One region of the Zooshikella ganghwensis genome, then DNA from elsewhere that is predicted to be linked to it. Evidence: predicted binding sites of a transcription regulator. Region 1 holds the regulator's gene; each other region holds the start of a gene.

Region 1 (4,204 bases):
AACTATATGATTCCTCAAGAAAAAGTTGAAATTATTGTTAATGCTAAATTATTTCAGGAAGGCAATAAGTTCACAGGCAAGCGTATTGACTATAACATGAAAACCCAAACTGTGAATGCTAAAGGCGACTCTTCAAAAGCTGGCGGCAAGCAACGTGTTGAGATGATCCTGCAACCTACAAAGACGAAGTAACTCTATGCCCGTTCTACAAGCCACAAACCTGGCCAAAAGCTATAAAGGTCGTCAAGTTGTCAAAGAAGTCTCACTCCATATCGAAAGTGGTCAAATTGTTGGTCTACTTGGTCCAAATGGTGCGGGAAAAACAACCACTTTTTATATGATTGTTGGCTTGGTTCGATCAGATCATGGTCAAGTGCAAATAGATGAACACAATATTACACATCTACCCATGCATGGCAGGGCACGTGCAGGAATTGGTTATTTACCACAAGAAGCGTCTATCTTCCGCAAGCTGACCGTCAGCGAAAATATAATGGGTATTTTGGAAACCCGTAAAGACTTAAATCGTCAACAACGAGAAGAAAAACTTAACCATCTGCTTGAAGAGTTTAATGTCACTCACCTCAGAAATAGTATGGGTATGAGCTTATCAGGTGGTGAGCGTCGACGAGTTGAAATTGCTCGTGCACTGGCGACTGAACCCTCTTTCATTCTACTGGATGAACCTTTTGCTGGGGTTGACCCCATCTCAGTAAATGATATAAAAATGATAGTCACTCACTTAAAAGAAAGAGGCATAGGTGTACTGATTACGGATCACAATGTTCGAGAAACACTTGATATTTGTGAGTTAGCCTACATAGTAAGTGAAGGACAAATAATCGCTCAAGGTACAGCGAGTGATGTAATGGCCAACCAAAAAGTCAAGGATGTTTATCTTGGACATCAATTCAAAATCTAAGACAAGTAGCCTGGTCGCGCATATAATGTGTTAATGTATGAGATGCGGCCACTCATCATTATCACTCACTGTTTACTGAATAATTAATGTGGCAGCATTATTTCACCACAACGACAGGTAATGTTAGTGGCATACTAATAGATAAACTTTAGCATTTGCTTTGTTGCAGTGTAGGTAAATCAACTAACTATGAAGCCATCCCTAGTTTTAAAAATGGGCCAACAGCTGACAATGACCCCCCAGCTGCAACAGGCCATTAAACTACTTCAGTTGTCTACGCTTGACTTGCAACAAGAAATTCAGCAAGCCCTAGACTCAAACCCTTTGCTAGAACTTATTGAAGATACCTCTGATACTGGCTCAAATAGCGAGTCCAGTGACTCTTCTGATGAACATCAGAATGAGCTTACTCAACAAGCTTCCTCAAACTCCAGTAGTGACGACAACAGCACTGATACAGCCAACACCTCTTCCCAAGATCAAGAAAACGAAAGCAGTGATTCACTCTATGAAGACCAATGGGCTGAGCAAATCCCTTCTGAACTATCGGTAGATACTGCCTGGGAGGATGTGTATGACTCATTACCTCCTTCGACTGGAAACTCATCGTCCGGCTCCGATGAAGACTTTGACTATACCGCCAGAAACAGTACAGCAGAAACTATTCAGTCGCACTTACATTGGCAGCTTAACCTTACCCCCTTAAGTGATAACGACCGACTTATTGCAATAGCAATCATTGATGCTGTGGATGAAAGCGGCTATTTAACCTGTAGCCTTGAGGATATTCATGAAAGCTTTGATCCAGAGTTAGAAATTGACCTGGACGAAGTGGTTGTTGTACACCGATTATTAAAGCAGTTTGACCCGGTTGGTGTTGCCGCGCGTGATTTAAAAGAGTGCCTGTTAACTCAGTTGACGCAACTCAGTGCAGACACACCTTTTCTGGAAGAAGCAAAGCTAATTACCCAAAAGTATCTCCATTTATTAGGCAATCACGACTACAATCAACTTATGCGAAAAGCAAAGTTGAAAGAAGAGCAGTTAAAGCAAGCGATTTTGCTAATACAAAGTTTAAATCCACGGCCTGGCTCTGTTATTCAAGACGAGAACTCTGAATATATTGTTCCCGACGTTATTGTCCAAAAAAGAAGTGATCGTTGGACTGTAGAGCTAAATACGGATGCCACTCCCCGTCTTCGCATCAATGCCAGCTACGCTTCATTAGTCAAACGTGCAGATAGTAGCTCTGATAATACTTACATTAAAAATCACCTTCAGGAAGCCCGCTGGTTCATTAAAAGCTTGCAGAGCCGTAATGAAACATTAATGCGTGTAGCCAGCTGTATTGTTGAGCATCAAAAAGGCTTTTTAGAGTATGGTGAAGAAGCCATGAAGCCTTTAGTGCTTCATGACATTGCTGAAGCGGTTGGTATGCATGAGTCAACCATTTCAAGAGTAACTACTCAAAAATATATGCACACCCCTCGTGGTATATTCGAACTGAAGTATTTTTTCTCCAGCCATGTTAGTACATCATCGGGTGGAGAGTGCTCATCAACAGCAATCCGAGCCATCATAAAAAAATTGATTGCGGCGGAAAATGCACGAAAACCTTTATCAGATAGTAAAATAGCCAAGCTTCTGGAAGAACAAGGAATAAAAGTGGCAAGACGAACTATCGCCAAGTACCGAGAATCACTTTCTATTCCACCTTCTAACGAGCGAAAACGGTTGGTGTAAAAAAGCGTTATAGGGTGACAAACACCCCAGTTAGCCCCTTTTCAAGGAGGGGAGTGTGGAGTCAGTAGTAGTACACAGTTTCTACTGATAGACTGTAAATCGGATCACCTAGGAGATCGATGCATGCAAATAAACATTAGTGGTCACCACGTTGATATTACCGATCCGCTGCGCCAATATGTCATCAATAAATTTGAGCGTTTGGAGCGGCACTTTGATAACATTACCAATGTGCAAGTCACTTTAAGTGTCGAAAAACTTCGACAAAAAGCTGAGACCACTTTACATACACGAGGTGCAGATATTCGCGCTGAAGCGGAATCTGAGGACATGTATGCAGCGATTGACATGCTTGTCGATCGGTTGGATCGTCAACTTCTAAAACACAAAGAGAAAAACCTTGACCGTTTACAGGGCGCAGGAGCCCGTTAAACTGGCGATTGCTGGAGACTGTAAAAACGCAATGAAACTCGAACAGATTCTTGCCCCGGAGTGCACCGCTTGTGATGTTGAGGGTGGCAGCAAAAAAAGAACGTTAGAGCAAATTGCAGATATCCTGGCCGGATTCCGGCCAGGCATAGGTGCTAGCGAACTTTTTGATAGTCTTATTACCCGAGAGCGATTGGGCAGCACTGGATTTGGCAAAGGTATTGCCCTGCCCCACTGCCGATTAACTAACTGTGATAAACCCATGGCAGCCTTACTAAAACTGCGTGAACCTATTGAGTTTGATGCTATGGATAATCACCCTGTTGACCTAATTTTTGCACTTGTAGTCCCTGAAGAAGCCACCTCAGAGCATTTGGCGATTTTGCAACTTGTTGCCGAACGATTTGAAAATGCCAGCTTCAGAAACCGGTTACGTAATGCTCAAAGCAACCATGAGCTTTTTGAGCTTGCTATTGCTCCTCTTCCCAATTAACAAGCCACACACAACCAACTTATTTTAGCGTTTCGTCTTTATTTACACTAAATGACGGACTTCATTGTAGCTTGGCTACAACAAGAAGCTGTCATTTTGGTGTACACTATACTTGCTGTGTAATAATAATATGGCGCAATTAACTAAAGCCGACTCACTACCAGGGTACAGATTAAAGTCGTATGAAACTTGTTATCATTAGCGGTCGATCAGGTTCAGGCAAAAGTACGGGACTACATGTTCTTGAAGATCAAGGCTTTTTCTGTATTGATAATTTACCCCTGGTTTTACTTCCCGATTTAGCGAAAGAGCTGCAAAAGGCGTATTTAGACCGAGTAGCTGTAAGTATTGATGCTCGAAATATACGACAAGAGCTATCACGCTTTCCGGAAATAATTAACCGAATTAAGCAGCAGCAAGTTGATGCAGAAGTTATTTATCTTGATGCTGATGATGAAGAGCTATTAAAGCGATTCAGTGAGACTCGGCGAAAACATCCCTTAAGCAGCCATAACTGTTCATTGGCTGAAGCACTTAAAGCTGAACAACAGGTTTTAGACCCTATCTCTAACCTGGCTGATCTCACAATGGATACTACCGGACTTACCCTGCATGAT
Region 2 (4,204 bases), on a different contig from region 1:
CCTTTAACAGGCCAGACTTGCGTAAATTACTAAAGCCCTCTTGGTCAGCAACTTCTGCAATTTGTATAGAGTTACCCTCTTCCATAATAATTCTTGATAAAGCGGGGGTTATTTTCACTACCTCATAAATACCAACACGGCCTTTATAACCTTTATTGCACTTTTCACAGCCTTTAGCGCTGGGACCATAAAGTACAGCAGATTTTGCTTGTTCAGGAGTGAAGCCTTCTTCCAGTAAAGTTTTCTCTGGAACATCAATGGTTTGCTTACAGTTGCTGCATAATCTCCTAGCAAGCCGTTGAGCAATAATCAGGTTAACAGTTGTCGCAAGGTTAAAAGCGGGTACTCCCATATTGAGCAAGCGGGTTAATGTCTCAGCGGCGCTGTTGGTATGTAATGTTGACATTACCATGTGCCCTGTTTGGGCAGCTTTGATAGCAATCGAGGCAGTCTCTAGATCTCGAATCTCACCCACCATGATAATATCAGGGTCTTGACGCAAGAAGGCACGTAATGCCTGGGCAAAGTCCATTCCTTGCTTGGGGTTGACGTTAACTTGGTTAATCCCCTCAAGGTTGATTTCAACTGGGTCCTCTGCAGTTGAAATGTTACGTTCTACGGTATTGAGAATGTTGAGGCCGGTATAAAGCGATACGGTTTTACCACTCCCTGTAGGCCCGGTAACCAAAATCATACCCTGTGGTTGCATAAGAGCATTCATATAAAGCTCTTTTTGAGCTTCTTCATATCCTAGGCTATCGATGCCCATTTGGGCACTGGTGGGGTCAAGAATACGTAGTACGATTTTTTCACCCCACAAGGTTGGACAGGTATTCACGCGAAAGTCGATAGACTTGGTCTTCGATAGTCGCATTTTAATCCGGCCGTCTTGCGGTTTACGACGTTCAGAAATGTCCATAGATGACATGATTTTTAAGCGTGATGAAATCCGTGGGGCTAAGCTGATGGGGGGTTTTGCTGATTCGTGTAATACACCATCAGTACGAAAGCGAACGCGGTATGTTTTTTCATAAGGCTCAAAGTGTAAATCTGATGACCCTCCCTTAATGGCAGAAAGCAGCATTTTGTTGACAAATTTTACAACAGGTGCATCATCAGCTTCGCTGGCCACTGGGCCACCATCGTCTTGATCTTCATCGACTGCACTAATATCAAGATCTTCTAAACCTTCATCATCAAGATCCGATAAGCCATCATCTGTGGTATCAAGAAACTTTTCGATCGCTGTATTGAGTTTATCTTCCTCAACCAAAACAGAATCAATATTGAGTCCTGTATTAAAACGAATTTCATCTAGTGCTGCTAAGTTAGTCGGGTCAGATACAGCGATAAAAAGCCGAGTACCGCGCTTATATAGAGGAATTGTATGGTGTTTGCGAATAAGCTTTTCATCAACAACATCTTTAGGTGCAATTTCAAAGTCAAAGCTATCTAAGTCCATCAAAGGTGAGCCAAACTCTTCAGAAGCCAGTCGAGCAACTTCCAGTGGTTTGACCAAGTCGGACTGCACTAAGTGTGTTACAAAAGGAATTTTCTGCTTTGAAGCTTCTTGATAAGCATTTCGTGCCGTTTCTTCGTCAAGTAGGTTGTCATCAACAAGTCTTTTCGCAAGACCGGTAAGCATGATTCTGGACATGGAATAGTTACTACTGTGTCTAGTTGATGAAGGATATGCAAAGTATAGATCGAAAAGTAACAATCTATATAAGAGATATAATTAACATAAAGTATGTGACAAATTTTGTCACTAAGTGGTGATGAAGGTAACTGATTAAAAAAGGTCCTGACATCAATCTGTCTTAGTTAACGTGTTAAGTTTTAAGTAATGTACAGTATGTTAATGCTAATGAGGTGAGTGCGTACTAACTAATGAAATTGGCATTGGCATTGCTCTCACATCCGTACTATGACTATTCAAGTGAATAGGATTTGATCGGAGGAGCTCCACATGAAAAAAATGCAACAAGGTTTTACGTTAATTGAATTAATGATCGTGGTTGCGATCATTGGAATTTTAGCGGCGGTAGCCATACCGGCGTATCAGGATTATACAATTAGAGCGAAAGTTACCGAGGGAATTAGTATGGCCTCTTCTGCTAAGTCTGCAGTATCAGAGTTCAGGCTTTCTGAAAACCGTTGGCCATCAAATAATGCAACAGCAGGTTTAGCTACAACAGTCACAAGCCCATTTGTTTCATCAGTTACTGTTGCAGATGAAACAATTACAATAAGGATGAATGGTACAGCTGCTGGGGCATCAGGAACCTTTACTCTTGAAGGGACGTTTAATAGTGGCGCTGTATCCTGGGATTGTAGTGCAGGCACATTAGATCCGAAATACTTACCTGCTACTTGTCGTTAATAATGAAAAAATGAGGCAGCTTCTAGCTGCCTCAAAATACTTCTATGGCTAAAAAATATATAATATTTCTTTTTTTTACTTTCACGTCCTTACTTATTTTCTTTTTATACTCTTCTGCCATTACAAATTTTTTTGTTTTAGATGATGAAACAAACCTTATTGTTTTAAAAAACCTAGATAATCCTGTAGTAAGCTGGTGGGATATTGCTTTTAGCAACACCTCAGGGTTTTTTAGTCGCCCAATAGCCATGATAACCTTTGCATTTGATTACTATTTGTATGGGTATAACTTTGCTGCATATAAGATAACAAATATAGTGATTCATATAATAAACTCTGTATTAGTTTTCTTTATTATACGTCACTATTTGCAATGCTTTGAATTAAATAATATATATTTAATTTCAATGTTTACGACTCTTTTATGGGTGCTGTCACCTATGCATTTGAGCAGTGTTGTTTACGTTATACAAAGAATGAATTTGTTAGCAGCTTTTTTTATGCTTGTTGCTGTGTTGTATTATTTTTTGTTTTTATCTTGTGGGCGTTATAAATTTTACAAAATTATTTTTATATATGTAATTTGTTTGATTTCATTGCTAGCAAAAGAAAATGGAGTAACAGTGTTACTTATTATAGCACTAACTGAAATTATATTTATGCTTTCAGGGAAAAGTGATGATAAAAAGCTATCAATGAAACTATTAATAGCCTTGTTTACTCCTATATTGATTGGTGTGTGCTACCTTTTCCTGAAATGGGACTATTTTACTATAGAGGGTTATAGAAATAGAGATTTTAACTATTTAGAAAGGCTCATTACTCAAGTTAATGTGGTATGCGATTACATGTTTAATTTAGTATTTCCACTAGAGAGAAATATGGGCATATTTTTTGATAACTATAAAGTGTATAAATGTTTGTTCTGTGATGGGTGGACTGTTCTAAAACTAATTACTTTTATTGTGATTAGTTTTTTTTTATTTCGTTTTGAGAAAGTTGCTCTCTGGGGGTGGGGATGGTATTTAATGGGGTTGAGTCTTGAGTCAAGCATATTCTCACTTGAAATGTATTTTGAGCACAGGAATTACTTTCCGTCTGTAGGGATTTATTTTTTAATTGCGTACTTTTTATTTAAGTTTTTAAATGTTGCTAAGTATAAAAGAAGTATCTATTCATTATATTGTTTATACTTGTTGCTATTTTGTCTGGTTCTTTATACTAGAGCAAACGTATGGAGAAGTATGGATAGTTTGGCAGTTAAGGAGTATGAGAGGAATCCAGGTTCTTCAAGAGCATCTGTTGAAATGAGTAACTACTATATGAGATATGGAGATATTAAAAAGGGACTGCATGTTTTAAATAAAATATCTAAGAGAGAAGAGCTTAAATTTGGTTATGGGTTTCACATGCTAGCATTAGCATGTAATAATGTTATAGAAGTTGATATTAATAAAATTGAAAAAAAATACTTTAGTACAGATGAAAAGCAAGAAGCTATGTATTATATGAGTGCGATAAAGAATTTAGCTAAAGTATACAATAAAAAAAGGTGTAAAAATCTTGGTTTGGATGAAGTTGTATATAAACTGAATTTTGATAATGTGGTTAAAGGTGTTCCTGGATTTTCTGGTGCTCTTTCAGAACTATTTTTTTCATTAGGTGATATGTTTAAGTATGAATACTATGCTAAAGTGGCGTATATAAATGAAAGGGATAAGATTGGTTATGGCTTGAGGTATGTAAAAGCTTTGTATGAAAATGATAAGTTTGATATAGCATTACTTGTACTGAATGATTTGGAACGAAAAAGCAAAAGGA
Region 3 (4,204 bases), on a different contig from region 1:
TTGTTGGTGCATCCCTGGCAACGACGAGTTCAACCCCACCCGCTACCCGCCGTTGTTCAAGAATGGTGGCATCAGCACCTAACTCCTGTTTAACCAGCTTAAGTGCTTGGCGCATATCCGCAGCAAAGTAGCGTTTAATATTCATAAGCTCTTCCTATGCCGTGCCTTATCTCAGTTACTGCCAACAACTACTCATGCTGGCCCACACTGGCGACAATAGTCACTTCTTTATTGTCTGGAATCTCTTGATAAGCCAATACATGCAGGCTGGGTATACCAAATCGAGCGAACCTGGCTAACATAGGCCGAATCGGTCCCGCTACCAGCAGCACTGCCGGCTGACCTGCCATTTCCTGCCGGGACACTGCCTCTTGCAGTGAGCGCTGTAAACGTTCAGCCAAACTAGGCTCAATGACAAAGCCATCTTCCACACTCATTCCAGATTGCTTAGCCTGCTGAGCAGATTGCAGCAACATTTGTTCCAACTGAGGCTCAAGTGTGATGACGGGAATCTTATCTGATGTACCTACAATACTTTGCACAATGGAGCGCGCTAGTGCCGTTCGCACTGAAGCAGTTAAAGTGGCGGGATCTTGACTCTTTGCCCCTATTTCAGCCAGCGCTTCTGCGATGGTGCGAATATCCCTTACCGGAATGCGCTCAATCAGTAAGCTTTGCAACACTTTGAGTAAAGTACTATGCGAAACTTTACTGGGTAGCTCTTCAGCCAGTTTCGGTGATTGACGCCCCAATAGCTCCAGCAACCGTTGCACCTCATCATGACCTATCAATTCATGGGCATGTTTAAACAGCACTTGGTTTAGGTGAGTGGCCACCACAGTTGACGCATCAACAACGGTGTAGCCTAACGTTTGAGCCTGATCTTTTAGCCCTGGCTCAATCCACACGGCATCAAGACCAAATGCCGGATCTTTGGCAGCAATTCCTTCCAAAGAGCCAAATACCTGTCCTGGGTTAATTGCCAGCTCCCGCTCAGGATGAACCTCGGCCTCACTGATGGTCACCCCCATTAAGGTAATCCGATACACATTGGGTAATAAATCAAGGTTGTCACGGATATGGACTGAAGGAAGGAGAAACCCCAGCTCCTGAGAGAGCTTTTTGCGAACGCCTTTGATCCGACTGAGTAATTCGCCACCCTGCGCTTTATCCACCAGGGGTATTAATCGATAGCCCACTTCCAGTCCAACCATATCAACTGGTGTGACATCATCCCAGCCTAACTCCTTGGTTTCGATAGGTGCAGGTCCTGCTTGGGCGGCAGCCCCGGTCGGCACAACCTGGCCACCCGCTGCAGGCTGTACGGCTTTGCTGGGTTCGGCTGTTGTCGTAGCGCTGATTTTTTGACGATGGTAAATCAACCAGGCTCCCATTGCCGCTAGTCCCCCCAACCCCAAAAATGCAACATGTGGCATACCGGGAATAGACCCCATCACCATTAATATTGCTGCTGCAACGCCGATGGCTTTGGGTGATGAGAACATCTGCTGACGTACCTGATGCCCCATATCCTTGGCATCAGAAACACGGGTCACCATAATCGCTGCTGCGGTGGAGAGTAGCAAAGAGGGAATTTGCGCTACCAGACCATCACCAATAGTCAGTAGAGAGTAATTCTGCAATGCGGTTTGAAAGGGTAGCTGATGCTGAGCCATACCAATGGATAACCCGCCAATGATATTGATGGCTAGAATTAACAACCCTGCCACTGCATCGCCCCGCACAAACTTGCTGGCACCATCCATGGAGCCATAAAAGTCAGCCTCTTGCCCTACTTCTGCACGTCTAGAACGAGCCTGATCCTGATTGATCAGGCCGGCATTTAAGTCGGCATCAATCGCCATCTGCTTCCCAGGCATCGCATCCAAGGTAAACCGCGCAGATACTTCAGATATTCGGCCTGCGCCCTTCGTCACTACCACAAAGTTGATAATGATGAGAATAACGAAAACCACCAGCCCCACCACATAGTTGCCGCCAATAACCACTTCACCAAATGCTTCAATGACTTTACCTGCAGCATCCCCTCCCGTGTGCCCTCGCAATAAAACGACACGGGTTGACGCCACATTCAGCGCCAGCCGTAATAATGTTGCTACCAGCAAAATAGTGGGAAAGACCGCAAAATCCAGCGGCCGCAGACTATAAACACACACCAGCAAAACAACCAGTGCCAGAGTAATGTTAAAGGTGAATAGAACATCCAGTAGAAAAGGCGGGACGGGAAGCGTCATCATGGCTAAGATCGCCATTAATAACACGGGCACCCCTAAGTTACCTTGACCAAGGCCTTTTAGCGTATTCACTACCATAGAACGGTCTGCCACTCAGCCTGCTCCCTGTCATTAAGGAATGTTGATCATCAACCTGTGCCTTATCAGCTTTCAAAGCATTTGCAAAAACCTTTCCCACCTTTGTATCTTAGGAAAAGCTCCCTTCCGCTCTAAGCCTTGAGGAAAATCTGTGCAAAAAAATTGGTTTAGCTTCTTTGAACACGCAATCTCACTGCCATTTAATTGTCGCGACGAAACTCTTCAGGTATAGGGTAATCTTTTGGGGGGCGCGGCTTCTGACCAGTACGTTTTTGCTTGAGCTGATACACGTAAGCCAACACCTGGGCAACCGCAATGTATAAACCACTGGGTATCTGTTGGTTTAGCTCAGTACTATGGTAAATAGCCCGGCTAAGTGGTGGAGCTTCTAGAATAGGCACCTCAGAAGCCACAGCAATTTCTCTGATTTTTAGTGCAATAAAATCGACGCCTTTAGCAATAACATAGGGTGCATCTGCTTTATCAGGGTCATACTTGAGTGCTACTGAATAGTGCTCCGGGTTAGTGATCACCACATCGGCTTTTGGCACTTCGGCCATCATTCGACGCTCTGCCATCTCCCGTTGCAATTGCCGGATACGGCTTTTAACTTCAGGCTTACCTTCAGTATCTTTGAACTCATCCCGGAGTTCTTGTTTGGTCATTTTTAGTTTTTTACGGGTATCCCAGATTTGAAACGGCACATCTATGGCCGCAATCAGTACCAAGCTGATACTCAGTAAAATAGCTGCCCAACCAATCAGCCATAAACTGGAAATAATGGCGTTATCAATAGATGCTCGACCTAGCTGCAATATTTGATTCTGCTCCCACAGTAATATCCCTATTGCAAAGCAGGCTACAACCACTACTTTGGCAATCGCCTTCAACAACTCAACTAAAGACCGAGCAGAGAACATGCGCTTTAAGCCAGCTAGTGGACTGATACGATTCAACTTAGGCTGAATGAGTTTGCCACTGAAAACCCAGCCACCAAGTAAAATTGGAGCCAAAATACCTGCTAACATCAACGCTAAAATTAACGGAAAAATCGCAAAAATAGCATCATTCAGCGAAGCACCTAAGAACTGCAGCATCGTAGCGGTATCAAATATTTTTTCTCGTTCTATATTAAAGTTCAGCCGCATAATCATAATTAGGTGACGCGCCAAAAATCCTGCTGACAGCACCAAACTCACTGAAGCGATGAGTAAAAGCGCCATAGTGCTTAGTTCTTTTGAGCGAGGAACCTGACCTTCTTTTTTAGCATCTTGCAGTCGTTTCTGGGTCGGTTCCTCGGTTTTTTCCTGACTGGAATCTTTTTCCTCAGCCATAGGCTATTCCGTGATTAATCCACGATTGAACACCTCAGCGTACATTATGCTACTGAGTCACTAAGTCTCTTAAAAAAAGTAATGCCTGCTCACTAAACGTTAAATATTGATCTAAAAACCCCGTCACCGTTATCCAAACAATAAACAGGCCAAACATTAATGCCATTGGAAATCCCAATGAAAAAATATTCAGCTGGGGCGCAGCCTTCGTCATCACCCCAAAGGTTAAATTAACAATCAGTAATGCAGTCATACCTGGTATGGCAATTAACATTGCACTGGAAAAAATCCAACTGAACCAAAGCACCAATCGCTCGATACTCCCTTCCGGTAACAAAAACCCTTCACTGACTGGCAGTGTATGAAAGCTTTCAACTAACACTTCAATAACCACAAGATGGCCATTAACCGCTAAAAACAGCAAAGTCGTCATCACCAAATAAAACTGCCCCAGTACAGTGACGGTAACCCCATTAGCCGGGTCATTCATCGACGCAAAGCCCAACCCCATCTGCATAGCAATCATTTGACCTGCCA
Region 4 (4,204 bases), on a different contig from region 1:
CATGACTTACATGGTAAACCTTCGTTACTACAGGTGTGTCTTGCAGGAAAGCATAGCCCTATCCCTAATCATGAACAGTGCCATGCTATTGGTGAAATGTTAGGTAAGATTCATCAGGCTGCGACTGATTGCCCGCTTAAACAAGAAAATCAGCGTGGAATGGCTTGGTTGGCCACTCAAGTTGAACGTCTAACACCCTTAGTTTCCTCTGATAATGCTGAGTTACTTAACAAGCAGTTAAAACGTTTCCAACAGTTTTTTGATTCGGTGAATATCCCCCAAGGTATTATTCACGGTGACTTATTTCATGATAATGCGTTATTTACTGGGGATCGTATTACAGGAATCATAGATTTTTATAATGCCTGCTACGACTATTGGCTATACGATATTGCTGTAACCGTTAACGACTGGTGTCGGCAAGATAGTTTAGTATTGGATGAAGTTAAAACAAATGCATTATTAAAAGCCTACCATGACGTTCGACCATTTACTAAGGAAGAACGAACTGCATGGCCAGTTATATTGCAGTTTGCAGCATTTCGATTTTGGGTTTCAAGGTTGATTACCTTTGTTCATCCTGAGGAAAACTCCTCTCATAGTACGGCAGATAATCCTGTTGTTAATAGTAAAAATCCTGATGAGATGAGGGATCTTATGCTAAGCCATTATGATAACGCTCATTTATTGATCTTGCCGAACTGACGTGTCATTTATGTCGCTGTGGGTAGAGGTTGCCCACAGCGACATAAATGACAAGACTTTACTTTATATACTTATCTAAAATAAGTTGCATTTTTCCTGTCCTTTCTAATTCAGCAAAGCCTTCATCTAAAATTCCCTTAAGTTCATAAGCGTACTTAAACTGTCTGGATATCAACAAATAAAAAGGGTCTGATTTGCCATGAGGTATAGGCATTGCCTTAATATCACCGCTACTCAGATAGTCTTCACCAATGCTCGCAAAGCCAGAGAGAATTTCATAACGCGCTAAAAAGAGGTCGCATCGATTTTTAAGTGTCAAAGATATCACCTGATCGAATTTTTTAGCGATCATATTAATATCTTCGTTTCGAATACCTTCTGCAAAACCAGTATAGTTATAGGAGTGTAGTCCACAGACTTCATAGCTCAGAAGCTGTTTTACTGAATCAATATTAGGTGGACCATTTGGATACCTTTTTGTTGAATAGAAAAACTTAGGTGTAATCGAATAGTAAGAGTTGCTATATAAAAAAAGCTTATTCCTGGTATCACTATAGGAAGAGCTTAGCGCGACCTGGTACTTAGTGTTTTTTTCTACTTCAAGCAGGCAACGTTTCCAAGGTGGAAGAAAGAATGCAGCCTTTATTTGATGCTTTGATAAAATTTCGGTAATGATGTCAACATCATAGCCAGTAATTTCTTTCGTTTTTTCACCATTTACACGCTTCCAGAAGTGGTAGGGTGGCCATTCTGCACCGTCACCACAGAAGTGTATTGTTTGACCTGCTAAGTTTGTTTGTTGAGCACTTACACTCAGTGAGGCTGCTGAGGCAATCAAGTACAATGTTCTTAAGAAAATCATCTTTTGAGAACAACCTCCAGAAGCTCTTCTTTTACAATGCCCAAAAGCCTTTATATATACCCAAGACGAAGGATATATCTCTTATGAAGGGATACCCTTTGTTGGGGTTATACTGCTATTTTTAAACAAGCAGTCATCCCATAACCCTTTCTATTTGTAGTGAAACAGGCTACCTCTAAATATTAAACCATAGACTGCTTCATTGCGTATTATTAAAGAGGTAAGCGTTCGCTTTATTTAAACTACAGCCTCTTAGTATGCTGCACTTTAACCAGCGTCCTTATTATATTAATAACACTTTTTTTACGGTTAATAAGCGACTGCGGCGGAAGTAAAATAATCCTAGGCAATTACTCCGGCATTACTCTATGGTGTGACATCTATATCATTGTGCGTAAACTGCATTCCTACTACCATTAGTATTCAAAAGCACTGATCACGATGCATTTTAGTCTGCCACAAACCCTAATTATGTGCTAGAAGCACACTAGAACAGCTACGTTGGTCCGTTGGTCAAGTGCTATGGACAGTGCGCATAAAAAAGATTCAGTAAGTGTATAGAAGTAAAAATTATTGCAAACAAATGTAGAAAATATGCTGATATGTATGAGGGAGTGATGATTTTTAAATAGTATGTTTTTAGAGTTTAAAAAAGACGTTTATAAAAATGATATGTAGTTTAATGGTACATGCAAAAATAAGATGATCTTTTTTCTGTCAATTATTTTGTCGAAATGAATGCCAGTTTTTTCTGAGCTGCTACCAGTTGAGCTGTTGATCCTCATGGCATGAAGTATGCCTTCCTATACTCAAAACGAAGGGTATATATCTGGAAATATGGTTACCTTCCAGCACACTATTATTTTTGTGTTGATCGCATTTTCTATAGAGACTGCTGTGTAATAATCAAGCTGTTCACTTTTAAAAGTATTATATCGGTGATCAAGCTTGTCGAGAATAATTAAGTGCAAGTTGTATTAAAGTCTGTATTTTAAAGGTTTTAAATGGAAGCAAAATATTAAGTTTAAGGAAAATAATAAATATCTGAAATCAGGTCTTGGCTATGAAAAAATCATTGTTAAATATGTCAATAATTATCTCAGCGATAGGCTTCCCATTAGTTGCTAATGCAGTTCCTATTGAAACAAAAGATGTGTTCTGTGATGGTGTAAAATGTGGGACAATGGAAATTGACAAATATGATCCCTATAAAACAATGTGGTTAGCGGGGGTTGAAATTGATGGTCAATTTGTGGCAACTAAAACCAATAGAGAATACCACTATATTCAATCGATCAATGTTTTCGATGACCCCACCCCTAAAAAATACCATGATGGGTCTGCACTTCCAGTACCACTTATTGATACTCCTCCTGGCGGATATCAAGGTGATCCATTTGACTTTAAACCATATTATGATGAGTCTGAATTCCCTACTTTCTACGATAAACCAAGTACATTTATGCTTGACGCAAAGACAGAAGCAGATAATAAACTAGAGTTACAGTTCGAAACTTGGCTAGTATGCCTCATTAGTGAAAAGATGGGAGATAACGCTAAAACCGCAAAAGATGATACGTACCAAGTTGCACCATTGATTGGTTGGCTATGGGGGTATGAAATTGCTTATAATGATGTAGGTATGATAGGCGTTGATGAGTTAGTGGATTTTACAGTAACAAAAACGAACTTCGAATGGAAAATGCCTGATCCTTCGAATGATTGGAAAACAGCATTAACTCAAAAATATGGTAATCTGCCTAATCAAGATTGGTTTAATGTTACACTTGCAGAGTGTAGCGATTGTTTAGATCCAACACCTGTGCCTGCACCGAGTTCGTTTTTACTTATTTTATTGGGTTTTTTGGGCGCTGTTATATCGCGTAAACATAGGAATAATACTTCATTAAAAGTATAAATGTGCATGGATTACTGAAATAAGAAAGTGTAAATAGCAGTAAGTATCAATAGTGGTAAGTATCAATAGTGGTAAGTATCAATAGTGGTAAGTATTAATTAATCCCGCTGAATTTTGTGAAGCACTTACATCAGAATAATTACAAATAATCTAAAATTCCCATATAAAGTGAATGGTTACCTGATTAAGTAATGTAAAGCACTACGAAGCAGTATTAAGCAATCGATACCCAATACGAATGGTTTTTAGGTGCGGCCATCGAGTAACGAGACCCCATGAGCCTATAAATAATAGGTGATTGGGGCGAGGAATGATGATAACAAAACCTAGAAATCATTCGTGAAGGGTATAGTTAGGTAGTCGGAAGGAGCACAGCAACAGGATATGGGTAATGCGTTTTAAGCCACTCGTAAGAGAGTTTTGTGAATAGATAGCCATGAAGTTTAATTGTCATATGAGCAGCTAGTGCAAATGCTATAGAATGAAAAATATTAAATAAATCCTGGATGCTCACAAATAATGCCTATTTTTAGATCAAGCTTAATAAACTGTTAGGAAAGTTACAAAGGTAAAGTTGGAGGCTATTTTTTAGTAAAGCTATACAATTAGCAAAGGGTTTATTTATGCATTACAATCATCTTGATACCCTTTAAAAATACCAAATTTATCAGTAGAGATTTCTATGTCAAGTAAAACATTTTTTTTGATGATAAATTTGA

Evidence for each region. The regulator sigma-54, encoded in region 1, starts transcription at its own class of promoters, with help from an activator protein. The targets are predictions, from matches to a motif close to TGGCACNNNNNTTGCTNT.
Region 2: KHS79_RS00685 (pilin) is a predicted target of sigma-54. The motif match lies at 1,898-1,915, and genes of this name have one in related genera.
Region 3: flhA (flagellar biosynthesis protein FlhA) is a predicted target of sigma-54. The motif match lies at 2,473-2,490, and genes of this name have one in related genera.
Region 4: KHS79_RS22770 (PEP-CTERM sorting domain-containing protein) is a predicted target of sigma-54. The motif match lies at 2,352-2,369, and genes of this name have one in related genera.

Annotation. Positions count from the first base shown of each region.
Region 1 is NZ_JAEVHG010000002.1:420,482-424,685, forward strand. Features, by position in the region: gene lptA (lipopolysaccharide transport periplasmic protein LptA) at 1-192, shown strand, start outside; gene lptB (LPS export ABC transporter ATP-binding protein) at 197-922, shown strand; gene KHS79_RS05705 (RNA polymerase factor sigma-54) at 1,112-2,665, shown strand; gene hpf (ribosome hibernation-promoting factor, HPF/YfiA family) at 2,789-3,097, shown strand; gene ptsN (PTS IIA-like nitrogen regulatory protein PtsN) at 3,066-3,587, shown strand; gene rapZ (RNase adapter RapZ) at 3,770-4,204, shown strand, end outside.
Region 2 is NZ_JAEVHG010000001.1:161,369-165,572, forward strand. Features, by position in the region: gene pilB (type IV-A pilus assembly ATPase PilB) at 1-1,657, opposite strand, end outside; gene KHS79_RS00685 (pilin) at 1,970-2,383, shown strand; gene KHS79_RS00690 (hypothetical protein) at 2,428-4,204, shown strand, end outside.
Region 3 is NZ_JAEVHG010000007.1:81,794-85,997, reverse strand. Features, by position in the region: gene flhF (flagellar biosynthesis protein FlhF) at 1-145, opposite strand, end outside; gene flhA (flagellar biosynthesis protein FlhA) at 189-2,333, opposite strand; gene flhB (flagellar biosynthesis protein FlhB) at 2,534-3,667, opposite strand; gene fliR (flagellar biosynthetic protein FliR) at 3,717-4,204, opposite strand, start outside.
Region 4 is NZ_JAEVHG010000024.1:53,367-57,570, forward strand. Features, by position in the region: gene KHS79_RS22760 (homoserine kinase) at 1-705, shown strand, start outside; gene KHS79_RS22765 (substrate-binding periplasmic protein) at 764-1,567, opposite strand; gene KHS79_RS22770 (PEP-CTERM sorting domain-containing protein) at 2,631-3,485, shown strand; gene KHS79_RS22775 (hypothetical protein) at 4,107-4,204, opposite strand, start outside.